Regions from separate parts of the Pseudomonas gozinkensis genome, predicted to be linked through region 1. Evidence: predicted binding sites of a transcription regulator. Region 1 holds the regulator's gene; each other region holds the start of a gene.
The links. Region 1 encodes FliA, which starts transcription of late flagellar genes. Its sites were predicted from a motif close to CTAAAGTTTNNNNNNNNNNNGCCGNTAA; they were not measured.

Region 2: a site for FliA is predicted at 2,653-2,680, ahead of IHQ43_RS00715 (methyl-accepting chemotaxis protein). Genes of this name have one in related genera too.
Region 3: a site for FliA is predicted at 4,245-4,272, ahead of IHQ43_RS24870 (methyl-accepting chemotaxis protein). Genes of this name have one in related genera too.

The regions. Positions count from the first base shown of each region.
Region 1 covers NZ_CP062253.1:1,819,934-1,826,892, reverse strand. Annotated here, with positions in the region: gene IHQ43_RS08210 (protein-glutamate methylesterase/protein-glutamine glutaminase) at 1-974, opposite strand, end outside; gene IHQ43_RS08205 (chemotaxis protein CheA) at 1,024-3,294, opposite strand; gene IHQ43_RS08200 (protein phosphatase CheZ) at 3,349-4,137, opposite strand; gene IHQ43_RS08195 (chemotaxis response regulator CheY) at 4,156-4,527, opposite strand; gene fliA (RNA polymerase sigma factor FliA) at 4,695-5,435, opposite strand; gene fleN (flagellar synthesis regulator FleN) at 5,432-6,262, opposite strand; gene flhF (flagellar biosynthesis GTPase FlhF) at 6,376-6,959, opposite strand, start outside.
Region 2 covers NZ_CP062253.1:144,465-151,423, forward strand. Annotated here, with positions in the region: gene IHQ43_RS00700 (TonB-dependent siderophore receptor) at 1-894, opposite strand, end outside; gene IHQ43_RS00705 (FecR domain-containing protein) at 983-1,984, opposite strand; gene IHQ43_RS00710 (sigma-70 family RNA polymerase sigma factor) at 1,984-2,484, opposite strand; gene IHQ43_RS00715 (methyl-accepting chemotaxis protein) at 2,796-4,676, shown strand; gene IHQ43_RS00720 (SRPBCC family protein) at 4,824-5,291, opposite strand; gene IHQ43_RS00725 (non-ribosomal peptide synthetase) at 5,315-6,959, opposite strand, start outside.
Region 3 covers NZ_CP062253.1:5,583,947-5,590,905, forward strand. Annotated here, with positions in the region: gene IHQ43_RS24850 (MOSC domain-containing protein) at 1-187, shown strand, start outside; gene IHQ43_RS24855 (DUF3094 domain-containing protein) at 239-412, shown strand; gene IHQ43_RS24860 (NAD(P)/FAD-dependent oxidoreductase) at 476-1,774, shown strand; gene IHQ43_RS24865 (HvfA family oxazolone/thioamide-modified RiPP metallophore) at 2,068-2,475, shown strand; gene IHQ43_RS24870 (methyl-accepting chemotaxis protein) at 2,548-4,173, opposite strand; tRNA gene IHQ43_RS24875 (tRNA-Pro) at 4,333-4,409, opposite strand; tRNA gene IHQ43_RS24880 (tRNA-Lys) at 4,507-4,582, opposite strand; tRNA gene IHQ43_RS24885 (tRNA-Pro) at 4,588-4,664, opposite strand; tRNA gene IHQ43_RS24890 (tRNA-Asn) at 4,674-4,749, opposite strand; gene clpB (ATP-dependent chaperone ClpB) at 5,048-6,959, opposite strand, start outside.

The DNA.
Region 1 (6,959 bases):
TCACGGCCGTCGGCGCCCATGCCGGTCAGTACGACCGCCAGAACTTTGTCGCTGTAGGATTTGGCTGCAGAACCGAAGGTGATGTCCACGCACGGCTTGTAGTTCAGACGCTCGTCGCCCGGCAGGATTTTCACCGCGCCACGGCCATCGATCATCATCTGCTTGCCACCCGGTGCCAGCAGCGCCAGGCCCGGACGCAGGATGTCGCCATCCTCGGCTTCCTTGACGCTGATGCGGCACAGCTTGTCCAGACGCTCGGCAAAGGCCTTGGTGAAGGCCGCCGGCATGTGCTGGATCAGCACGATCGGCGCCGGGAAGCTGGCCGGCAACTGGGTCAGAACCCGTTGCAGCGCGACCGGGCCGCCGGTCGACGTACCAATCGCCACGAGCTTGTAGTTTTTGCGTTTCGGGGCCGGCGACGAAGCGCTGGCCGCTGGCGCGCGAGTCGGTGCAGGCGCAGGGGCCGGACGGGCCGGTGCACTGTGGCTGCCAAAGCTCGACGGCGCCGCTGCCGGAGTCGGCGCAGGTGCAGGTGCAGCGGCAGGCGCCGGCGCACTGTAGGCACTGAAACGACGGTTGCTGCGCGAGATGCTGTGAACCTTCTCGCACAGCAGTTGCTTGACCTTCTCCGGATTGCGGGAGATGTCTTCGAAATTCTTCGGCAGGAAATCCACCGCACCGGCATCCAGCGCATCCAGGGTGACCCGGGCGCCTTCGTGCGTCAGCGAGGAGAACATCAACACCGGCGTCGGGCAGCGCTGCATGATGTGCCGCACGGCCGTGATGCCATCCATCATCGGCATCTCGTAGTCCATGGTGATCACGTCCGGCTTGAGGGCCAGGGCCTGATCGATCGCCTCTTTACCGTTGGTTGCCGTGCCGACAACCTGGATGCTCGGATCCGCTGAAAGAATTTCCGAGACGCGGCGGCGGAAAAAACCCGAATCGTCCACCACCAGGACTTTGACTGCCATAAACACTCCATTAGGTGCGGCGGGACGCTGTCGCCCCGCCGCCCCGGATTCAAATACGCCGTGCGGCGTAACGCTTGAGCATGCTCGGAACATCGAGAATCAGTGCAATGCGGCCGTCACCGGTGATGGTGGCGCCGGACATGCCCGGAGTTCCCTGGAGCATCTTGCCCAATGGCTTGATGACCACTTCTTCCTGGCCGACCAGTTGATCGACGACGAAGCCGATCCGCTGGGTGCCCACCGAAAGGATCACCACATGGCCTTCGCGCTGCTCTTCGTGAGCGGCGGAGCTGACCAGCCAGCGCTTGAGGTAGAACAATGGCAGCGCCTTGTCCCGCACGATCACCACTTCCTGGCCATCCACCACGTTGGTGGTCGACAGGTCGAGGTGGAAGATTTCGTTGACGTTCACCAGCGGGAACGCGAACGCCTGGTTGCCGAGCATCACCATCAGGGTCGGCATGATCGCCAGGGTCAGCGGCACCTTGATGACGATTTTCGAGCCGGCGCCCTTGGTCGAGTAGATGTTGATCGAACCGTTGAGCTGGGAAATCTTGGTCTTCACCACGTCCATGCCGACACCACGGCCGGACACGTCGGAGATCTCGGTCTTGGTCGAGAAACCCGGGGCGAAAATCAGGTTGTAGCACTCGGTGTCGCTCAAGCGATCGGCAGCATCCTTGTCCATCACACCGCGTTTCACGGCGATGGCGCGCAGGACGTTCGGGTCCATGCCTTTGCCGTCGTCGGAGATCGACAGCAGGATGTGGTCGCCTTCCTGCTCGGCGGCCAGGATCACCTTGCCGCCACGGGCCTTGCCCGAAGCTTCGCGTTCTTCCGGCGACTCGATGCCGTGGTCGACCGCGTTGCGCACCAAGTGGACCAGCGGGTCGGCCAGTGCCTCGACGAGGTTCTTGTCGAGGTCGGTCTCTTCGCCCACCAGTTCCAGGTTGATCTCTTTCTTCAGCTGACGTGCCAGGTCGCGAACCAGGCGCGGGAAGCGGCCGAAGACTTTCTTGATCGGCTGCATCCGGGTCTTCATCACCGCGGTCTGCAAGTCGGCGGTGACCACGTCGAGGTTCGACACGGCCTTCTGCATCGACTCGTCGCCGCTGTTCAGGCCCAGGCGCACCAGACGGTTACGCACCAGCACCAGCTCGCCGACCATGTTCATGATTTCGTCGAGACGCGCGGTGTCCACACGGACGGTGGTCTCGGCTTCGCTCGCCGGTTTTTCCGGTGGCGGCGTCGCTGGAGCACGGGCCGGAGCCGGTGCTGCGGCGGCAGCCGGTTTGGCCGGTTCGGCTTTCGGTTCAGGCGCTTTTGCAGCAGGTTTTGCCGCAGCGGCCGGGGCCTTGGCGGCAGGCGCTGCAACAGCAGAAGCATTGCCGGCCGTCACGACGGCACCGGTGGCGACGTCAGTGAACTTGCCTTTGCCATGCAGATCGTCGAGCAGCGATTCGAACTCGTGATCGGTGATCAGATCGCTACCGGCCGCCGCCGCTGCCGGAGCAGCCGATGCAGGCACCGAAGCAATCGCCGATTCCAGCGCATCGACGGCAAAGTTGCCCTTGCCGTGCAGCTGATCGAGCAAGGCTTCGAATTCGTCGTCGGTGATGTCCGAGCTGTCGCCCGCCGCTGGAGCAGCTGGCGCAGCGGCTGCCGGTGCCACGGCGTCGGCCGCGAACTGGCCCTTGCCGTGCAACTGGTCGAGCAGCGACTCGAACTCGGCGTCGGTGATTTCATCGCTGGCCGCTTCGTCGGAAGCCGGCGCAGCGGCAGCCGCCGGGGCCTCGGCTTCGGCCTTGACGGCGTTCAGCGAGTCCAGCAACTGTTCAAATTCGTTATCGGTGATATCCCCCGATTCGCCTTCGACGACCAGTTCTTCGATCATCTCGGCCACAGGCGAAGCCGGGGCTTCATCCGCCGATTGCGGTTCGGCCAGACGCGCCAGGGCAGCCAGCAGTTCCGGGGTGGCGGCGGTAATCGGGCTGCGATCGCGGACTTCGCTGAACATGCTGTTCACCGCGTCCAGCGCTTCGAGCACCACGTCCATCAGTTCTGCATCTACGCGACGCTCACCCTTGCGCAGGATGTCGAACACGTTTTCGGCGATGTGACAGCACTCCACCAGCTCGTTGAGCTGAAGGAAGCCGGCGCCCCCTTTTACAGTGTGGAAACCGCGAAAAATTGCGTTGAGCAGATCTGCGTCATCCGGGCGGCTTTCCAGCTCGACCAGTTGTTCGGACAGTTGCTCAAGAATCTCGCCGGCCTCAACCAGGAAATCCTGAAGGATCTCTTCATCGGCGCCGAAGCTCATTAATGGGGTGCTCCTACAGGTCTAAAAACCCAAAAAACCTAAAATTCCAAAACTCTAGAATCCAAGGCTGGATAACAAATCGTCCACATCGTCCTGACCGGACACAACGTCTTCTCGTTTATCGGCATGAATCTGCGGACCTTCACCCTGCGAGAGATGTTTTTGTGGATCTTTTTCAGCGAGCATTGCCGCACGGTCATGTTCGATGCCCGCAAAGCGGTCCACCTGGCTGGCCATGAGCACGAGCTTGAGCAGGTTGCTTTCGACTTCGGTGACCAATTGGGTCACGCGCTTGATCACCTGACCGGTGAGGTCCTGGTAATCCTGGGCGAGCAGAATGTCGTTCAGATTGCTCGACACCGCGCGGTTGTCCGCGCTGCTGCGTGCCAGAAAACCGTCGACCCGGCGCGCCAGCTCACGGAACTCTTCAGCCCCGACCTCACGGCGCATGAAGCGGCCCCAATCGGCGCTCAAGGCCTGGGCCTCGTCAGCCAGGCCATTGACCACAGGGGTCGCGCTTTCCACCAGATCCATGGTGCGGTTGGCAGCAGCTTCGGTCAGTTTGACCACGTAGCCCAGGCGTTCGGTGGCGTCGGTGATTTGCGACACTTCCTCGGCCTGCGGCATGTGCGGATCGATCTGGAAATTGACGATCGCACTGTGCAGTTCACGCGTGAGCTTGCCCACTTCCTGGTACAGGCCACGGTCACGGGTCTGATTGAGCTCATGGATCAGTTGCACAGCGTCGCCGAACCTGCCCTTTTCAAGGCTTTCGACCAGTTCGACCGCGTGTTTTTTCAGGGTCGACTCGAAGTCGCCCTGTGAAGATTCTTTATGCTCCATAGCTCCCCCGCGCGTTCATCAGCCGATGCGTTCGAAAATCTTCTCGATTTTTTCTTTCAACGCCTGAGCCGTGAAAGGTTTGACCACATAGCCGTTCACGCCGGCCTGGGCCGCTTCGATGATCTGCTCGCGCTTGGCTTCAGCGGTCACCATCAGCACCGGCAGGTGCTTGAGCTTTTCATCGGCGCGCACGTGGCGCAGCAGGTCGATACCGGTCATGCCGGGCATGTTCCAGTCGGTCACCAGAAAGTCGATGCTGCCGCTGTTGAGCACCGGAATGGCGGTGGTGCCATCGTCGGCTTCAACGGTGTTGGTGAACCCAAGGTCACGCAACAGGTTCTTGATGATCCGCCGCATCGTTGAGAAGTCATCAACGATGAGGATTTTCATGTCTTTGTTCAATTCGACCTCCAAGCAGTCTTAAACGCGTCCAGCACCTGGACGCGCCATTTCAATCAATCCGGCAAAACACTCGATGACTGTCTGGAGCACAACAGAGCAAGACCGGTGCCGTTCACCACCGCACCAGCCTCGTTCGCAGTGTCCCCACACTGCCTTCAGCGCGCTCGCCACTCCCCCAAACGCCCCCGCAAGCGGGCCGCGCACTGGCTGTGTAACTGGCTGACCCGCGATTCACTGACGCCAAGGACTTCACCGATCTCCTTGAGGTTCAGCTCTTCGTCGTAGTACAGCGCCAACACCAGTCGCTCACGCTCCGGCAAATTGGCAATCGCGTCCGCCAGCGCAGCCTGGAAACGCTCGTCTTCCAGATCGCGCGACGGCTCCAGATGAGCACTGGCGCCATCCTCGTGCAGCCCTTCGTGTTCGCCGTCCTGCAACAGGTCGTCGAAACTGAACAGCCGGCTGCCCAGGGTGTCGTTCAAAATCCCGTAGTAATCGTCGAGACTCAATTGGAGTTCGGCCGCAACTTCGTGATCTTTAGCGTCACGGCCGGTTTTAGCTTCAATCGAGCGAATCGCGTCGCTGACCATACGGGTGTTGCGGTGAACCGAGCGCGGAGCCCAGTCCCCTTTACGGACTTCGTCGAGCATCGCACCACGGATCCGGATACCCGCGTACGTTTCAAAACTGGCGCCCTTGCTGGCGTCGTATTTGGTCGAGACTTCGAGCAGACCGATCATCCCGGCCTGGATCAGGTCTTCGACCTGCACACTGGCCGGCAATCGCGCCAGCAAGTGGTAGGCGATGCGTTTGACCAGTGGCGCGTAACGCTCGATCAGCTCGTACTGCGCGTCACGCGCCGACTTTTTGTAAAGGTTCATACCGCTGGCGGTCATAGCACAGGTCCTGCCGTTTGCTGCACGAGGCGCTCGACGAAAAATTCGAGGTGGCCACGCGGGTTGGCGGGCAGCGGCCAGGTGTCGACCTTCTGTGCGATCGCCTTGAACGCCAGTGCGCACTTGGAACGCGGGAAGGCTTCATAGACCGCACGCTGCTTCTGCACCGCCTTGCGCACGCTTTCGTCGTAGGGCACCGCGCCGACGTATTGTAGGGCGACGTCGAGGAAGCGATCCGTGACCTTGGTCAACTTGGCGAACAGATTGCGACCTTCCTGCGGGCTCTGCGCCATGTTGGCCAGGACGCGGAAGCGGTTCATGCCGTAATCGCGGTTGAGCAGCTTGATCAGCGCGTAGGCGTCGGTGATCGAGGTCGGCTCGTCGCAGACCACCAGCAAAACTTCCTGGGCTGCGCGAACAAAACTGACTACCGAGTCACCAATACCCGCAGCGGTGTCGATCACCAGTACGTCGAGATTGTCGCCGATGTCACTGAAGGCCTGAATCAGGCCGGCATGCTGGGCCGGGCTCAGGTGAACCATGCTCTGGGTGCCGGAAGCGGCCGGCACGATGCGGATCCCGCCGGGGCCTTGCAACAGCACGTCGCGCAGCTCGCAGCGGCCTTCGATCACGTCGGCCAGGGTGCGTTTGGGTGTGAGGCCCAGCAGAACGTCGACGTTCGCCAGCCCCAGGTCGGCGTCCAGCAGCATGACCCGACGGCCAAGCTCTGCCAGGGCCAGGGACAAGTTCACTGACACATTAGTCTTGCCGACGCCACCTTTGCCGCCGGTCACCGCGATCACCTGTACGGGATGCATGCTGCCCATGTTATTTCTTTACCTTGTCTTGCATAGACGGAGGCCACATTACTGGCTGCGCGTTCACAACCGGAACAATGCATGGCAGACCATCGATGTAGGTACAAAAACGGTTCATTACCTCAGCCAACCTGCTTGGTCGGACTGTGGTAGATATCAGCGAACATGTCAGCCATGGCTTCTTCGCTGGGTTCTTCCTGCATTTGCACACTGACGGCGCGGCTGACCAGTTGATGACGGCGCGGCAGATGCAGATCATCCGGAATACGCGGCCCATCGGTCAGGTAGGCGACCGGCAGTTCGTGACTGATCGCCAGGCTCAGCACTTCGCCGAGGCTGGCCGTCTCATCCAGTTTAGTCAGGATGCACCCGGCAAGCCCGCAACGCTTGTAACTGTGATAAGCGGCGGTTAGAACCTGTTTCTGGCTGGTGGTTGCCAGCACCAGATAATTTTTCGACCGAATGCCACGACCGGCCAGACTTTCCAGCTGCATGCGCAGGGCCGGATCGCTGGCTTGCAGGCCGGCGGTATCGATCAGCACCACGCGTTTGCGCAGCAGTGGATCCAGCGCCTGCACCAGGGACTGGCCCGGATCGACATGGGTCACCGACACGTTGAGGATGCGACCCAGAGTCTTGAGCTGCTCCTGCGCGCCGATACGGAAACTGTCCATGCTCACCAGCGCGATGTTCTGCGCGCCGTACT
Region 2 (6,959 bases), 1.7 Mb from region 1:
CTGAGTGCCGACCGTGGCCTGTACCTGGTGATAGGCCTCGTACAGCGGCTTCTTGCTGGTCAGCGCCACCAGACCGCCCGGCGAACTACGGCCGTAGAGCACCGACGACGGCCCTTTCAGAATATCGACACGCTCGAGGAAATACGGATCGACCTGCATGGTGCTGTAGGTGCCGCTGTCGCCCATCGACTTGAGGCCGTCGAGGTAGATGTTATCCACCGAACCATCGTTGAAGCCGCGCATTGCCACGTAGTCGTAACGGTGCGTGGCGCCGTAAGGATTGGTCAGCACGCCGGGGGTGTAACGCATGGCCTGGGACACGGTTTGCGAGCCTTGGTCATCCATTTGCTCGCGGGTGACGACGGACACGCTTTGCGAGGTTTCCAGCAACGCGGTACTGGTTTTGGTGGCGATCTGGCTGTGCGTCGCGTTGTAGCCGTCCATGCTGCCCAACGCGTTACCGAGAGCGAAGCCTTTGATGTCGGTGGTCGGCAGGGCCAGCGCTTCGGTTTCTGCGACCGAGCGCAACACATAGCTGCTTCCGTCCTGGCTGACTGCTTCCAGACCCGAGCCGCCGAGCAAGTGGCTCAGGGCCTGATCGGTTGAATACTCGCCCTGCACGCCGGGTGATTGCCGGCCCTGGGTCTGCTGTGGCGTCATCGACAACGTGATGCCCGCCTGGCGCGCGAACTGGTTGAGCGCATCGCCCAGCGGTCCGGCGGCGATGTTGTAGCGGTGGCTGCTGACTTCGCTGGCATTGGCCGCGATGCTCAGACCTGGCAGCACGCCAACACCCAGTGCGGTAGAAAACAGCGCCGCCCGAACGGCGTGACGCAACAGGCCAGATTCGGCAGAGAAATTCAGAGGGTTCTTACAGGTAACGCGCGCAGTCATTGTAGGTTTCCGTAGGCAGTCGCGAAGGCTGAGTTGAAGTGCTTACTGACTAAGCCGGACTTGCCGCGAAAACCCGCCAAAATAATTTTCAGACCACAGATTCGAGCGTCACCCACCAACGGGTGCGATAGCGTACTTGCACCGGCAGGGTCTGCGGCAGGATCGCCAGCAGCTTGTCGGTGTCCTCGAGACGGAACACGCCGGACAGACGCAAATTCGCAATGTCCGACGCACAGCTCAGAAAACCCTGACGATACCGGCCGACTTCGCTAAGGAAGTCGCCGAGCCGCATGTTGCGTGTGACGATCAACCCGTCGACCCAGGCGCCAGCGTCCATGTCCAACGGTGGCGCCGGACGAATTCGATGGTGATCGATCAGATAGCTCTGACCGGCGATGGCCTCCGTCGAGTTGCCTGCGGAGTGAATCGCGACCCGGCCACTGGTGACGCTCAGGCGCGTGCAACCCTCTTCCTGGCGCAGAATGAATCGCGCCTTGAGCGGCTCGTAACTGCCATGACGACTCTGTACCCGCAGCGGTCGGTCAAACGATGCACCTTCATCGGCACCGCCACAGGTGACGATGATTTCGCCACGGGTCAGTTTGATCAGTCGTTGTTGCGCGGTGTAGTCGAGATCCACACTGCTGGCGGTGTTGAGTTCGATCCGCGTACCGTCCGGCAACTGGAAGCCACGGCGCTCGCCCGTGGCGGTGGCGTAGTCGGCGCTCCACTGTTGCCAGGCGGAAGTGTCGCTGGCCAGCCATCCCGCCGAGCCCATCAGCAGCGCGCCGGACAACAGCTTCAACGCCTGACGTCGACCCAAACCCTGCGCACTGTTTTCCAGCGTATTGAACGCCACCTGCGCACCGGGCACGGCACGCAGATTGTGGGTCAGTTCGGCTTGCAGAGACTGCACCCGTTGCCAGGCCAGTTCGTGATCATGGTGTTCGGCGCGCCATTGTTCGCACTGGCGATTCAGGCGCGGGTTGCCGTGGTTATTGCGCAGGCGCAGGAGCCAGTGAATGGCCTGTCGGACCACCTGTTGCGGTGGCTCGGCGCGACGGCCAAGCGAGAGGTTATCCACCGGCATCAGCTTTCGTACCGCAATACGTAGCAGTGAAACAGGGCGTCGGCGACGTAGCGTTCTACCGAGCGCAGGGATAGGCCCATCTGCTCGGCGATCTGCTTGTGGGTCAAACCTTCGCACTGCGCCAGCAGAAAAGCCTGACGCACTTTCGGCCTCAAGCCTTCAAGCATGCGGGCAATGCCCTCGAGCAGTTCGATCACCAATGCGCGTGATTCGGCGCTCGGGGTTTCGGCTTCAGGCAAATGGGCGATGGTTTCCAGATAGGCGCGTTCAATTTCTTCACGGCGCCAATGATCGATCACCAGCCCTCGGGCAACCGTGCGCAAGAATGCGCGGGGTGCCTTGAGTTCCAGATGCTCGGTGCGTTGCAGCAGACGAACGAAGGTGTCCTGGGCCAGATCCGCCGCATCGGCGGCGTTACCCAGCCGCGCGCGCAACCAGCCGTTGAGCCAGCCGTGATGACTACTGTAGAGCGCCTGTACTGCAAACTCAGGTGAGGACATGAACGCGACAGCCCGAACGTCACAAATGATAATTGCTCGCATTTTCATCAAGGGTTACAGAATTTGCAACCGGCGCTGCAAAACAGTCATCAAAAAATGACAGGCGAATGCTCTGGCACGCCGTTCGGCGGGAATCTGGCAGAAATGCCGCCCATTTCCTACAAAGCCCTAAGTTTTATCTGAAGCCTGCCGACAGACTGGTGAGACATGCGTGCACCAAAGTAGAGCGGCCATCAGAACGCTGCCTGCGCTGTACATGGAATGTTGCATCCGGAACGCATCCCCACTTTTGGCATAAGAAGTCCCATGAAATGAATCTCAAGTTCAGCCATAAAATCCTGTTGGCCGCCTCGGGCGTCGTGGTCCTGGCGTTCGCGCTGTTCACTTTGTACAACGACTATCTGCAGCGAAACACCATTCGCCAGAACCTCCAGTCCTCCGTCCAGCAGGCCGGCGACCTGACCGCCAGCAGTGTGCAGAACTGGATGAGCGGGCGGATTCTGGTACTGGAAAACCTCGCGCAGAACGTTGCCCACCAAGGCAAGAACGCGGATTTCCCGGGCCTGGTCGATCAACCAGCCTTCACCTCGAACTTCCAGTTCACCTACGTCGGCCAGGCCAACGGTGTGTTCACCCAGCGCCCTGACGCGAAGATGCCGGACGGCTACGACCCGCGTCAGCGTCCCTGGTACAAACAGGCCGTGGCCGCTGACCAGACCATGTTGACCCCGCCGTACATGGCGGCTGTTGGCGGTCTGGTGGTGACCATCGCCATGCCGGTGAAAAAGAACGGCGAGTTACTCGGTGTAGTGGGCGGCGACCTGAGCCTGGAAACCCTGGTGAAGATCATCAACTCGGTGGACTTCGGCGGCCTGGGCCACGCGTTCCTGGTCAGCGGTGACGGTCAGGTAATCGTCAGCCCGGACAAAGACCAGGTGATGAAGAACCTCAAGGACATCTACCCGAACGCCGGTGTGCGCATCGAGAAGGGTAACCAGAACGTGGTGCTCAACGGCCAGGAACGCATCCTGTCGTTTACTCCGGTCGCAGGTCTGCCGAACGCTGAGTGGTACATCGGTCTGTCGATCGACCGCGACAAGGCCTACGCCGCACTCAGCCAGTTCCGTACCTCGGCACTGATCGCGATGTTCGTCGCAGTGGGCGCGATTGCAATCTTCCTGAGCCTGCTGATCACCGTGCTGATGCGTCCGCTGATCACCATGGGCCGCGCGATGCAGGACATCGCCCAGGGTGAAGGTGACCTGACCCGCCGTCTGGTGGTGGAAAGCAAGGACGAGTTCGGCGAACTGGGCAGTTCGTTCAACCAGTTCGTGGAGCGGATTCACGCCTCCATTTCCGAAGTTTCGTCGGCAACCCGTCACGTACACGACCTGTCGCAACGGGTGATGGCATCGTCCAACGCCTCGATCATCGGTTCCGACGAGCAAAGCGCGCGCACTAACAGCGTGGCTGCCGCGATCAATCAGTTGGGTGCCGCCACCCAGGAAATCGCCCGCAACGCAGCCGACGCTTCGCAACACGCCAGCGGCGCAAGCGAACAGGCCGATGACGGTCGTCAGGTGGTCGAGCAGACGATTCAGGCGATGACCGAGCTGTCGCAGAAGATCAGCCTGTCGTGCACCCAGATCGAAACCCTGAATGCGAGCACCGACAACATCGGCCACATTCTCGATGTGATCAAAGGCATCTCCCAGCAGACCAACCTGCTGGCGCTCAACGCGGCCATCGAAGCGGCCCGTGCCGGTGAAGCCGGCCGCGGTTTTGCGGTGGTGGCGGACGAGGTGCGTAACCTCGCTCACCGCACCCAGGAATCGGCGGAAGAGATCCACAAGATGATCACATCGTTGCAGGTCGGTTCCCGCGAAGCGGTGACCACCATGAACGCCAGTCAGGCGTCGAGCGAAGAGAGCGTTGAAGTGGCGAACCAGGCCGGCCTGCGTCTGGTCAGCGTGACCCAGCGCATCGGTGAAATCGACGGCATGAACCAGTCGGTGGCAGCGGCGACCGAGGAACAGACCGCCGTGGTGGAAACCCTCAACGTCGACGTCAACCAGATCAACCTGCTGAACCAGCAGAGCGTGGCCAACCTCAATGAAACGTTGAAGGATTGCGATGCGTTGTCGCAGCAGGCCAACCGTTTGAAACAGCTGGTCGACAGCTTCAAGATCTGACATCAAGTCAGACCGCGTTATCGTTTATCGCGGGCAAGCCCGCTCCCACAGGATTTCTGGCGCACACAACATGTGTGACCGGCATGGAACCTGTGGGAGCTGGCTTGCCAGCGATAGCGGTGGCTCAATCACCGCCGAACTGAAGCCTTACACAAACAGTTTCAGCACATTGCCCATCGCGTCATCGGCAAACCCCTGCACGAAATCCTTGAACCCCGGCAGCGCCTCGGGGCCGCCGGAAGCAGGTTCGGCAATGATCGTCCAGGTCGCCCGCGACTTGCCCGCGCCCAGTGACTCCACGTTCATCGCCGCCCACAGATTGGCCACGCCCAGAGTGTTGTAGATGGTGGTCCAGGTCATGCTCAGCGCCTGGTCGTCCCGGGAGTTGAGTTGCTCGACTACCACGTTGCCATCCTTGAAGAATTTCTTGCGCAGCGAAGACACGCCTTCGCCGGTCATTTCGATGTGCGACAGGGCCGGAATGAAACGGTTGAAACCGTCGAATTTGCCGACCACCGCCCACACGTGTTTGGCGTCCACCGGCACTTCCACCGAAGACACGACGTGGCAGCCGTGAGGGTTTTTGATCAGGGTGTCGGGTTGAAGATTGCTCATGGTGTTGCTCCTTGGTTGATGAGTCAGATGAAGTTGATTTCTTTCAGGTAGTCGCAGCCGCGACGCAGCAGCGCCGGGGATTTTTCCGGGTAGTGCGCGCCCATCTGCTGCACGCCGGCCTGGGCGTTGGCGTGGCCGATCAGGGAGATGTCGCCGATGTCTTCCTCGAAGCCGTTGAGGTAGAAACCGAGCACGCCGAACAGCGCGTTGTCGGCATCGACCCGGCCCAGTTGCTGTTGCCAGTCGGCGACGCTGACCAGCGAAAACTCGCTGCCGGTTTCGCGGAACGACGCGACGTAGGCATCCCAGCTCAGGGGCTCGGGGTTATGCAGGTTGAACACCGCTCGTTCGGCCGAGTAACGGCTGGCGTGGAAGGCGATGAACCGGGCGAGAAAATCCACCGGCATCAGGTCGAAGTTCAGCGCTAAGGCCGGGACCTGTCCGAGCTGGATCGAGCCCTTGAGCATCAGCATCAAACGGTTCTTGTGCGGCTGGCACACGCCGCTGAGGCTGTTGAAACTGATGTTGCCGGGCCGATACAGATTGACTCGCACCCCACGCTCCCGCGCCCTTTCGAGGATGCGTTCGCCGACCCATTTCGACAGGTTGTAGCCGTTGCGGATGTAGATCGGCGGCGTCGGGGCGGCGGGCAATTCCAGCACCCGGCCTGCGTCGTCGACGGTGCTGGAGGCGGACAGCGTCGAGACGAAATTGAACACCTTCTTGCTGCGCCCTTCGCACAGCCGCAGCAGTTCGAAAATCGGCTCGACGTTGTCCGCCGCCAGCGACTCGTAGTCGAGCACGTGATTGACGTTGGCCGCGTTGTGCACCAGCGCGCCGAACTCGCGATCCAGTCGCTCGAAATCGCTATCGGCCAGGCCCAGTTGCGGCCGGGTGATGTCCGCCGAATAGACCCGCACCCGCCTCAGATCCAGATGCTCCAGCCGGTTCTCTCGCAACGACTGGGCAAAGCGCTGCGCCGCCGTCTGCCCGCCGCCGTCGCGCACCAGACACGCCACTTCACTGGCGCCCCATCCCAGCAACGCCTCGACGATGTGCACGCCGACAAAACTGTTGGCGCCGGTGACGATCACCTTGTGCACATCGCCCATGCGGCTGATCGGCAACGGCTCGATATCCAGTGGTCGCTCGGCGTCGGCCATCGCCTGGGCGCTGAGTACCGCGCTGTCGTCGGTGCCGCGTACCAGCGTGGCGAGCTTGGTGATGGTCGGCAGTTCGATGAAGCGGTTGATCGAGATGCTGCGGCCGAATTCCTCCCGCAGACGCAGGAGCATGCGCGACAGCAGAATCGAGTGACCGCCGAGATTGAAGAAGCTTTCATCAGTGGAAATGTCGCTGGTCGGCAGCTCCAGCAACTCGCCCCAGATCTCCAGCAGCAGCGCTTCGTCGGCGTTGGCCGGCAGGCATTTCGGGCCGCTGTCCTGCACGCTGACCGGCAGTTCCAGCAAGACCTTGCGGTCGACTTTACCGTTAGCGGCGAACGGCATGTTCGGCAGCTCCGTCCACGCCACCGGTTGCATGTAGTCGGGCAGAAACTGCTGCGCGTGAGCTTTCAAAGACTCGCGCGCGGCGTCCGATTGCGGCTGGGCGAGGAACGCCAGAATTCGTCGCTGACTGTCGATCACCACGGCGATCTGCCGATACAGC
Region 3 (6,959 bases), 2.8 Mb from region 1:
AACCACAGGCTGGTGCCAGCCGTGTGCGCGTCTGCAAAACAACCTTGGCCCCGGAACGTTCCAGGCCGTGCGCGGGCATGGCGGAATCACCGCGCGAGTGTTACAAAGCGGGATCATTCGCCTCGGGGACAGTGTGTCTGTCGAACCGGTCCCGGACAGTGGCTATGCTGCGTTCAATCCCGGTTGAAATCCGCTGTAGCGTGTTCTCATTCAGTAACGTCTACCTGACGAGGCCTTTATGACCAGCCGCCTGAACCCCGAAGACCAGAAGCATGTCGAAGAGTACCTGCAGTTGTCCCAACACCGTGTCGAGCGCCGGCCATTCCGGCCGTGGATGCTCCTGGTGCTGGTGCTGGCAGTGACCATTGGTCTGGGCCTGTTGAGCCGATTTATCAGTTACCTGACGCTATGAGCTGCATCGCGCTCGCTCGGTTAGCTGTACCGATTTCCTTTAAAAACCTTGCGAGCTATTCCTATGTCCCATCGTATTGTCATTGTCGGCGGCGGCGCCGGCGGTCTGGAGTTGGCTACCCGTCTGGGTAAGACTCTGGGCAAACGCGGTACCGCCAGCATCATGCTGGTCGACGCGAACCTCACGCACATCTGGAAACCGCTGCTGCACGAAGTGGCCGCCGGATCGCTGAACTCTTCCGAGGACGAACTCAACTATGTCGCCCAGGCCAAATGGAACCACTTCGAGTTTCAGCTGGGGCGCATGAGCGGGCTCGACCGTGAGCAGAAGAAGATCCAGCTGGCTGCCACCTACGACGAAAACGGCGTTGAGCTGGTCCCGGCGCGGGAAGTGCCCTACGACTCGCTGGTGATCGCGGTCGGCAGCACCACCAACGATTTCGGCACCCAGGGCGCCGCGCAGCACTGCCTGTTCCTCGACACCCGCAAACAGGCCGAGCGCTTCCACCAGCAACTGCTCAATCACTATCTGCGCGCGCACGCCGGGCAAACCGATGTGGTCCAGCAGATCAGCGTGGCCATCGTCGGCGCCGGCGCCACAGGCGTCGAACTGGCGGCCGAGCTGCACAACGCCGCCCATGAACTGGCGGCTTACGGCCTGGACCGGATCAAACCGGAAAACATGCACATCACCCTGATCGAAGCCGGGCCACGGGTGCTGCCAGCCCTGCCGGAGCGCATCAGCGGGCCGGTGCACAAGACTCTGGAGAAACTCGGAGTCAACGTGATGACCAACGCCTCGGTCAGCCAGGTCACCGCCGACAGCCTGATCACCGCCGACGGCAACGAGATCAAGGCCAGCCTGAAAGTCTGGGCCGCCGGGATCCGCGCACCGGGTTTCCTCAAGGACATCGATGGCCTGGAAACCAACCGCATCAACCAGCTGCAAGTGCTGCCGACGTTGCAGACCACCCGGGACGAAAACATCTTCGCCTTCGGTGACTGCGCCGCGTGCCCGCAACCGGGCTCCGATCGCAACGTTCCGCCACGGGCCCAGGCTGCTCACCAACAGGCGTCGTTGCTGGCCAAGTCGCTGAAACTGCGCATCGAAGGCAAGACCTTGCCGGAGTACAAATACACCGACTACGGCTCGCTGATTTCGCTGTCGCGTTTTTCGGCTGTGGGTAACTTGATGGGCAACCTGACCGGCAGTGTGATGCTTGAGGGCTGGCTGGCGCGGATGTTTTACGTGTCGCTGTACCGCATGCACCAGATGGCGCTATACGGGCCGTTCCGCACAGCGATGCTGATGCTGGGCAGCAAGATCGGACGCGGCACCGAGCCACGCCTGAAGCTGCACTGATGTAACACTCTGTGGGAGTGAGCTTGCTCACGAAGACGGTGGATCAGTCGACAAATGCATCGGCTGACCAGCCTCATTCGCGAGCAAGCTCGCTCCCACAGTGTTTTGTGTTAATCGAAAGATCTGTTTTCTACTGTATCTGCGCCACACCTTCCGCACCTTCGCTTACAAACTCCCTACTCCTAGACACAGACGCGATACACCGCCACCGCTTAATGGCCACACCCGAGCACACCTGCTCCGGCTGATCGCCCTTAACGTGTGGTTGCGCTGTGCAACCGAAGGAGAATGCAATGTCCCGTACTTCGAAAATCGGCAAAAACTCCCTTGGCCTGGTCGGTGCCGTACTGGCCGGCGGCCTGATGCTTTCAGGCTCGGTGTTCGCCGCGCAACCGCTGGCCCAGGGCTACATGGTCGCTTCGGCCGAGACCTCGGTGAAAACCCCGGAAGGGAAATGCGGTGAAGGCAAATGCGGCGATGCGTCGATGGCCAAGACCGACACCGATGGCGACGGCAAGGTCTCGCGCGCCGAGTTCCTGAAGGTCGCGCCGAAGTCCGACTTCGACAAGATCGACACCAACCACGACGGTTTCATCGACGAGCAAGAGGCGTACAACAACGTCAAAGCCAACTTCGAAGCCAATGGCAAAAAAATGCCGAAAGGCCTGTTCGAACACCTGAAAGACCAGGACGGTGCCTGATTTTTCAGACACCCGACAAAACAAAGCCGCGCTTTCTCTGACGAGAAGCGCGGCTTTTTCACATCATCACGATTACAACTGGAAGCGGCGCACCAAGCCCTGCAATGCGTTGGCCAGTTGCGACAGTTCATGGCTGGACGCATTGGTTTGATCGGCACCGGCTGCCGAGCGAACCGACAGATCGCGAATGTTCACCAGATTGCGATCCACTTCCCGCGCCACCTGCGCCTGTTCTTCGGCGGCGCTGGCGATCACCAGATTGCGCTCGTGGATTTCATTTACCGAGGCCGTGATCGTCTGCAACGCTTCACCGGCCCGCTCGGCCAGCACCAGTGTGGTGGCAGCGCGAGAGGCACTGGCCTGCATCGACTCCAGCGCCAGGCTCGAACCGTTGCGCATGCCCTGCACCATTTGCTCGATTTCCTGGGTCGATTGCTGCGTGCGATAAGCCAGCGCCCGGACTTCGTCGGCGACCACCGCGAACCCGCGCCCGCTCTCCCCGGCCCGCGCCGCTTCGATGGCGGCATTGAGCGCCAGCAGGTTGGTCTGTTCGGCAATCGCACGGATTACGTCCAGCACTTTGCCGATGTCCTGAGATTGATTGGCCAGTGACTGCACCAGCTCACCCGTGTGCTCGACTTCGCTGGCCAGAGCGTTGATGGCGTCGGCAGTTTCGCTGACCCGCTCCTGACCCAACTGCGCCGACTCGCTGGACTGGCGGGTGGCGTCGGACGTCGACACCGCATTGCGGGCGACCTCCTCGACGGCCGTGGTCATCTCGTTGACGGCGGTGGCGGCCTGTTCGATTTCGTTGTTCTGCTGTTGCAGCCCTTGCGTGCTGTCGTGGGTGACCGCGCTCAATTCGTCGGAAGCCGTCGCCAGTTGCGTGGCAGAACCGCTGATACCCTGCAGGGTTTCGCGCAGGTTCTGCTGCATCGTCGCCAACGCCTTGAGCAGACGGCTGACTTCATCGTTGCCGTGGGTTTCGATCGGACGGGTCAGATCGCCCCTGGCGACGTGCTCGGCAGCGTCGACGGCAGCGCTCAGGGGACGGACGATGCTGCGGGTGAGCAACATCGCCAAGGCCACGGTCGCCAGCGCCGCCAGAGCGATAAACAAAGTCACGATGGTGCGCGAGGTTTCATAGTGGGCAGCGGAGTTCTGGCTTTCAGCGGCGACCTGTCGGGCGAACAGATCCGCCAGGTCGTTGAGTTGTTTGCCGGAGCCGTCGACCACGGTTTTCATGTCGACGAGCAGCAGTTTGGTCAGCTCGTCGCGCTTGCCTTGCTCAGCGAGGGTGAACGACTGGGCGATGCCGGTGCGGTAGGCGGCAAAGGTTTTCTTGAACTGTTCGTACAACTGCTGACCTTCCGGGGTAGTCACCAGCCGGTCGTAGGCGGCGATTTTCTCGCTCAGTTCCTTGTCGCGGGTGTCCATCTGGCTGCGGTACGTGGCGATGTTGGCCGGATCCTGATCCAGCGCCATACGCAGGGAAATGGTGCGAATGCGCAACATGATCTCGCGAATCTCGTCGCCACCGCGAATGCTCGGCAGCCACTGCGTCTCCACCGCCACTTCGCTGTCGCGGATGCTCGACATCTGCCCCAGAGCAAACACCCCGAGCAACGCTACCAGCACCGCGATCAGGGCAAAGCCCAGGGCCGCACGGGGAGCAATATTCAACTGACGAAGCAACATGACGAACGCCCTTTTTCTTGTAATGGCCGGATGCAAGGGGCGATGGATGGCAGGCCCCTTTCGTTAGCGGGCTATCGGCAAGTTGTATGACGACTTGAATGAAACCTTTTCGAAGAGCAAAAAAAATCCCCGTATCTTTCGATACGAGGATTTTTAATATGGTCGGGGTAAGGGGATTCGAACTCCTGACATCCTGCTCCCAAAGCAGGCGCGCTACCGGACTGCGCTATACCCCGGTAAAAAAAAGGCGATCTTTCAAAGATCGCCTTCTTTGATCAGCGCTTTTGGCCTCTGATCTTAAGATTCGATCCCAGCGCTAACTGGTTTCAAAAATGGTGGGTCGTGTGGGATTCGAACCTACGACCAATTGGTTAAAAGCCAACTGCTCTACCAACTGAGCTAACGACCCAAAAATGGTCGGGGTAAGGGGATTCGAACTCCTGACATCCTGCTCCCAAAGCAGGCGCGCTACCGGACTGCGCTATACCCCGGCTTGAAATTGGCTCCGTGACCAGGACTCGAACCTGGGACCCAATGATTAACAGTCATTTGCTCTACCGACTGAGCTATCACGGAACTACATATTTCAATTTACTACGGTGAAACTTGCAGCTTCTCGACACCGTTTTCGCATCGCTGCGTTCGTGTGTCTGAGGCGCGCTATTCTACAACCTAGAACACCTCTGTCAACCCCCTAAATTGCTTTCAAGTTAATGATTTGCAACTTATTTCAGATTTCTGCCCAGTGAGCTGAAACCGTGTTGGTGACTGACTGCGGGGCGCACTTTACAAGCCTTTTCCTTTGAGTTCAACAGCCTGGCGAAAAAAAAGGCCTCGCATTGCGAGGCCTTGATTACTTCACCACCGTCAGGCGTCAGTTGAATGTGATCTCGTCGTTCTCCACGACACCGGTCGCGGTCTCGCCCGGCAGGAAACGTCCCGACAGGATCAACTGCGCCAACGGGTTCTCGATCCAGCGCTGGATCGCCCGCTTCAGCGGCCGTGCGCCATAGACCGGGTCGTAACCGACGGCAATCAGCTTGTCCATCGCCTCAGGGCTCAGTTCCAGCCTCAGCTCGCGCTCGGCCAGACGGCTGCGCAGACGGCCCAGCTGGATCTCGGTAATGCCCGCGATCTGATCCCGTGCCAATGGCTCGAAGATCACCACTTCGTCGACCCGGTTGATGAACTCCGGACGGAAGTGGGTGGAAATCGCATCCATCACCGCTGCCCGTTGCGCTTCACGATCACCGACCAATTCCTGGATCTGCATAGAACCCAGGTTGGAGGTCATGACGATCACGGTATTGCGGAAGTCTACCGTGCGGCCATGGCTGTCGGTCAGACGACCATCCTCCAGCACCTGCAGCAGGATGTTGAACACGTCCGGGTGCGCCTTCTCGACTTCGTCCAGCAGGATCACCGAGTAAGGCTTGCGCCGTACCGCTTCGGTCAGGTAACCGCCCTCTTCGTAGCCGACGTAGCCCGGTGGCGCACCGATCAGCCGTGCCACGGAATGTTTCTCCATGAACTCGGACATGTCGATCCGCACCATCGCCTCTTCAGTGTCGAAGAGGAATTCGGCCAGCGCCTTGCACAGCTCGGTTTTACCGACACCGGTCGGGCCGAGGAACATGAACGAGCCGCTCGGACGATTCGGGTCAGACAACCCGGCACGGGAACGCCGCACCGCGTTGGCCACTGCGACCACCGCTTCGTCCTGGCCGATCACGCGCTGATGCAACAGGCTTTCCATCTTCATCAGCTTGTCGCGCTCGCCTTCGAGCATTTTCGACACCGGAATACCGGTCCACTTCGAAACGACTTCGGCGATTTCCTCTTCGGTTACCTTGCTGCGCAGCAACTGGTTCTCGCTCTTGCCGTGCTGGTCGACCATTTGCAGGCTGCGCTCCAGATCGGGGATCACCCCGTACTGCAACTCGGCCATGCGGTTCAGGTCACCTTTGCGGCGCGCGGCTTCCAGTTCCTGACGGGACTGTTCGATCTTCTGCTGAATCTGCGCAGAACCCTGCACCTCGGCTTTTTCCGAGTTCCAGATTTCTTCCAGATCCGAATACTCCCGCTCGTGGCGGACGATTTCTTCCTGGAGTTTTTCCAGACGCTTGATCGCCGCTTCGTCGCTTTCTTTCTTCAGGGCCTGGGATTCGACTTTCAGTTGAATCAGGCGCCGCTCCAGACGATCCAGCACTTCCGGCTTGGAGTCGATCTCCATGCGGATACGGCTGGCCGCTTCGTCGATCAGGTCGATCGCCTTGTCCGGCAGCTGCCGGTCAGTGATGTAGCGATGGCTGAGCTTGGCCGCCGCGATGATCGCGCCGTCGGTAATCGCGACCTTGTGGTGAACCTCGTAACGCTCCTTGAGGCCACGCAGGATCGCGATGGTGTCTTCTTCGCTCGGCTCGTCCACCAGTACTTTCTGGAAGCGCCGCTCGAGGGCCGCGTCCTTCTCTATATATTGGCGGTACTCGTTGAGCGTGGTCGCGCCGACGCAATGCAGCTCGCCACGGGCCAACGCCGGTTTGAGCATGTTGCCGGCGTCCATCGAGCCTTCGCCCTTGCCGGCGCCGACCATGGTGTGCAGTTCGTCGATGAACAGAATGATCTGCCCTTCCTGCTTCGACAGCTCGTTGAGCAGCGCTTTCAGGCGCTCTTCAAACTCGCCGCGATACTTGGCACCGGCAATCAGCGCCCCCATGTCGAGGGACAGCAGCCGCTTGCCGCGCAGGCCATCCGGTACTTCGCCGTTGATGATGCGCTGAGCCAGA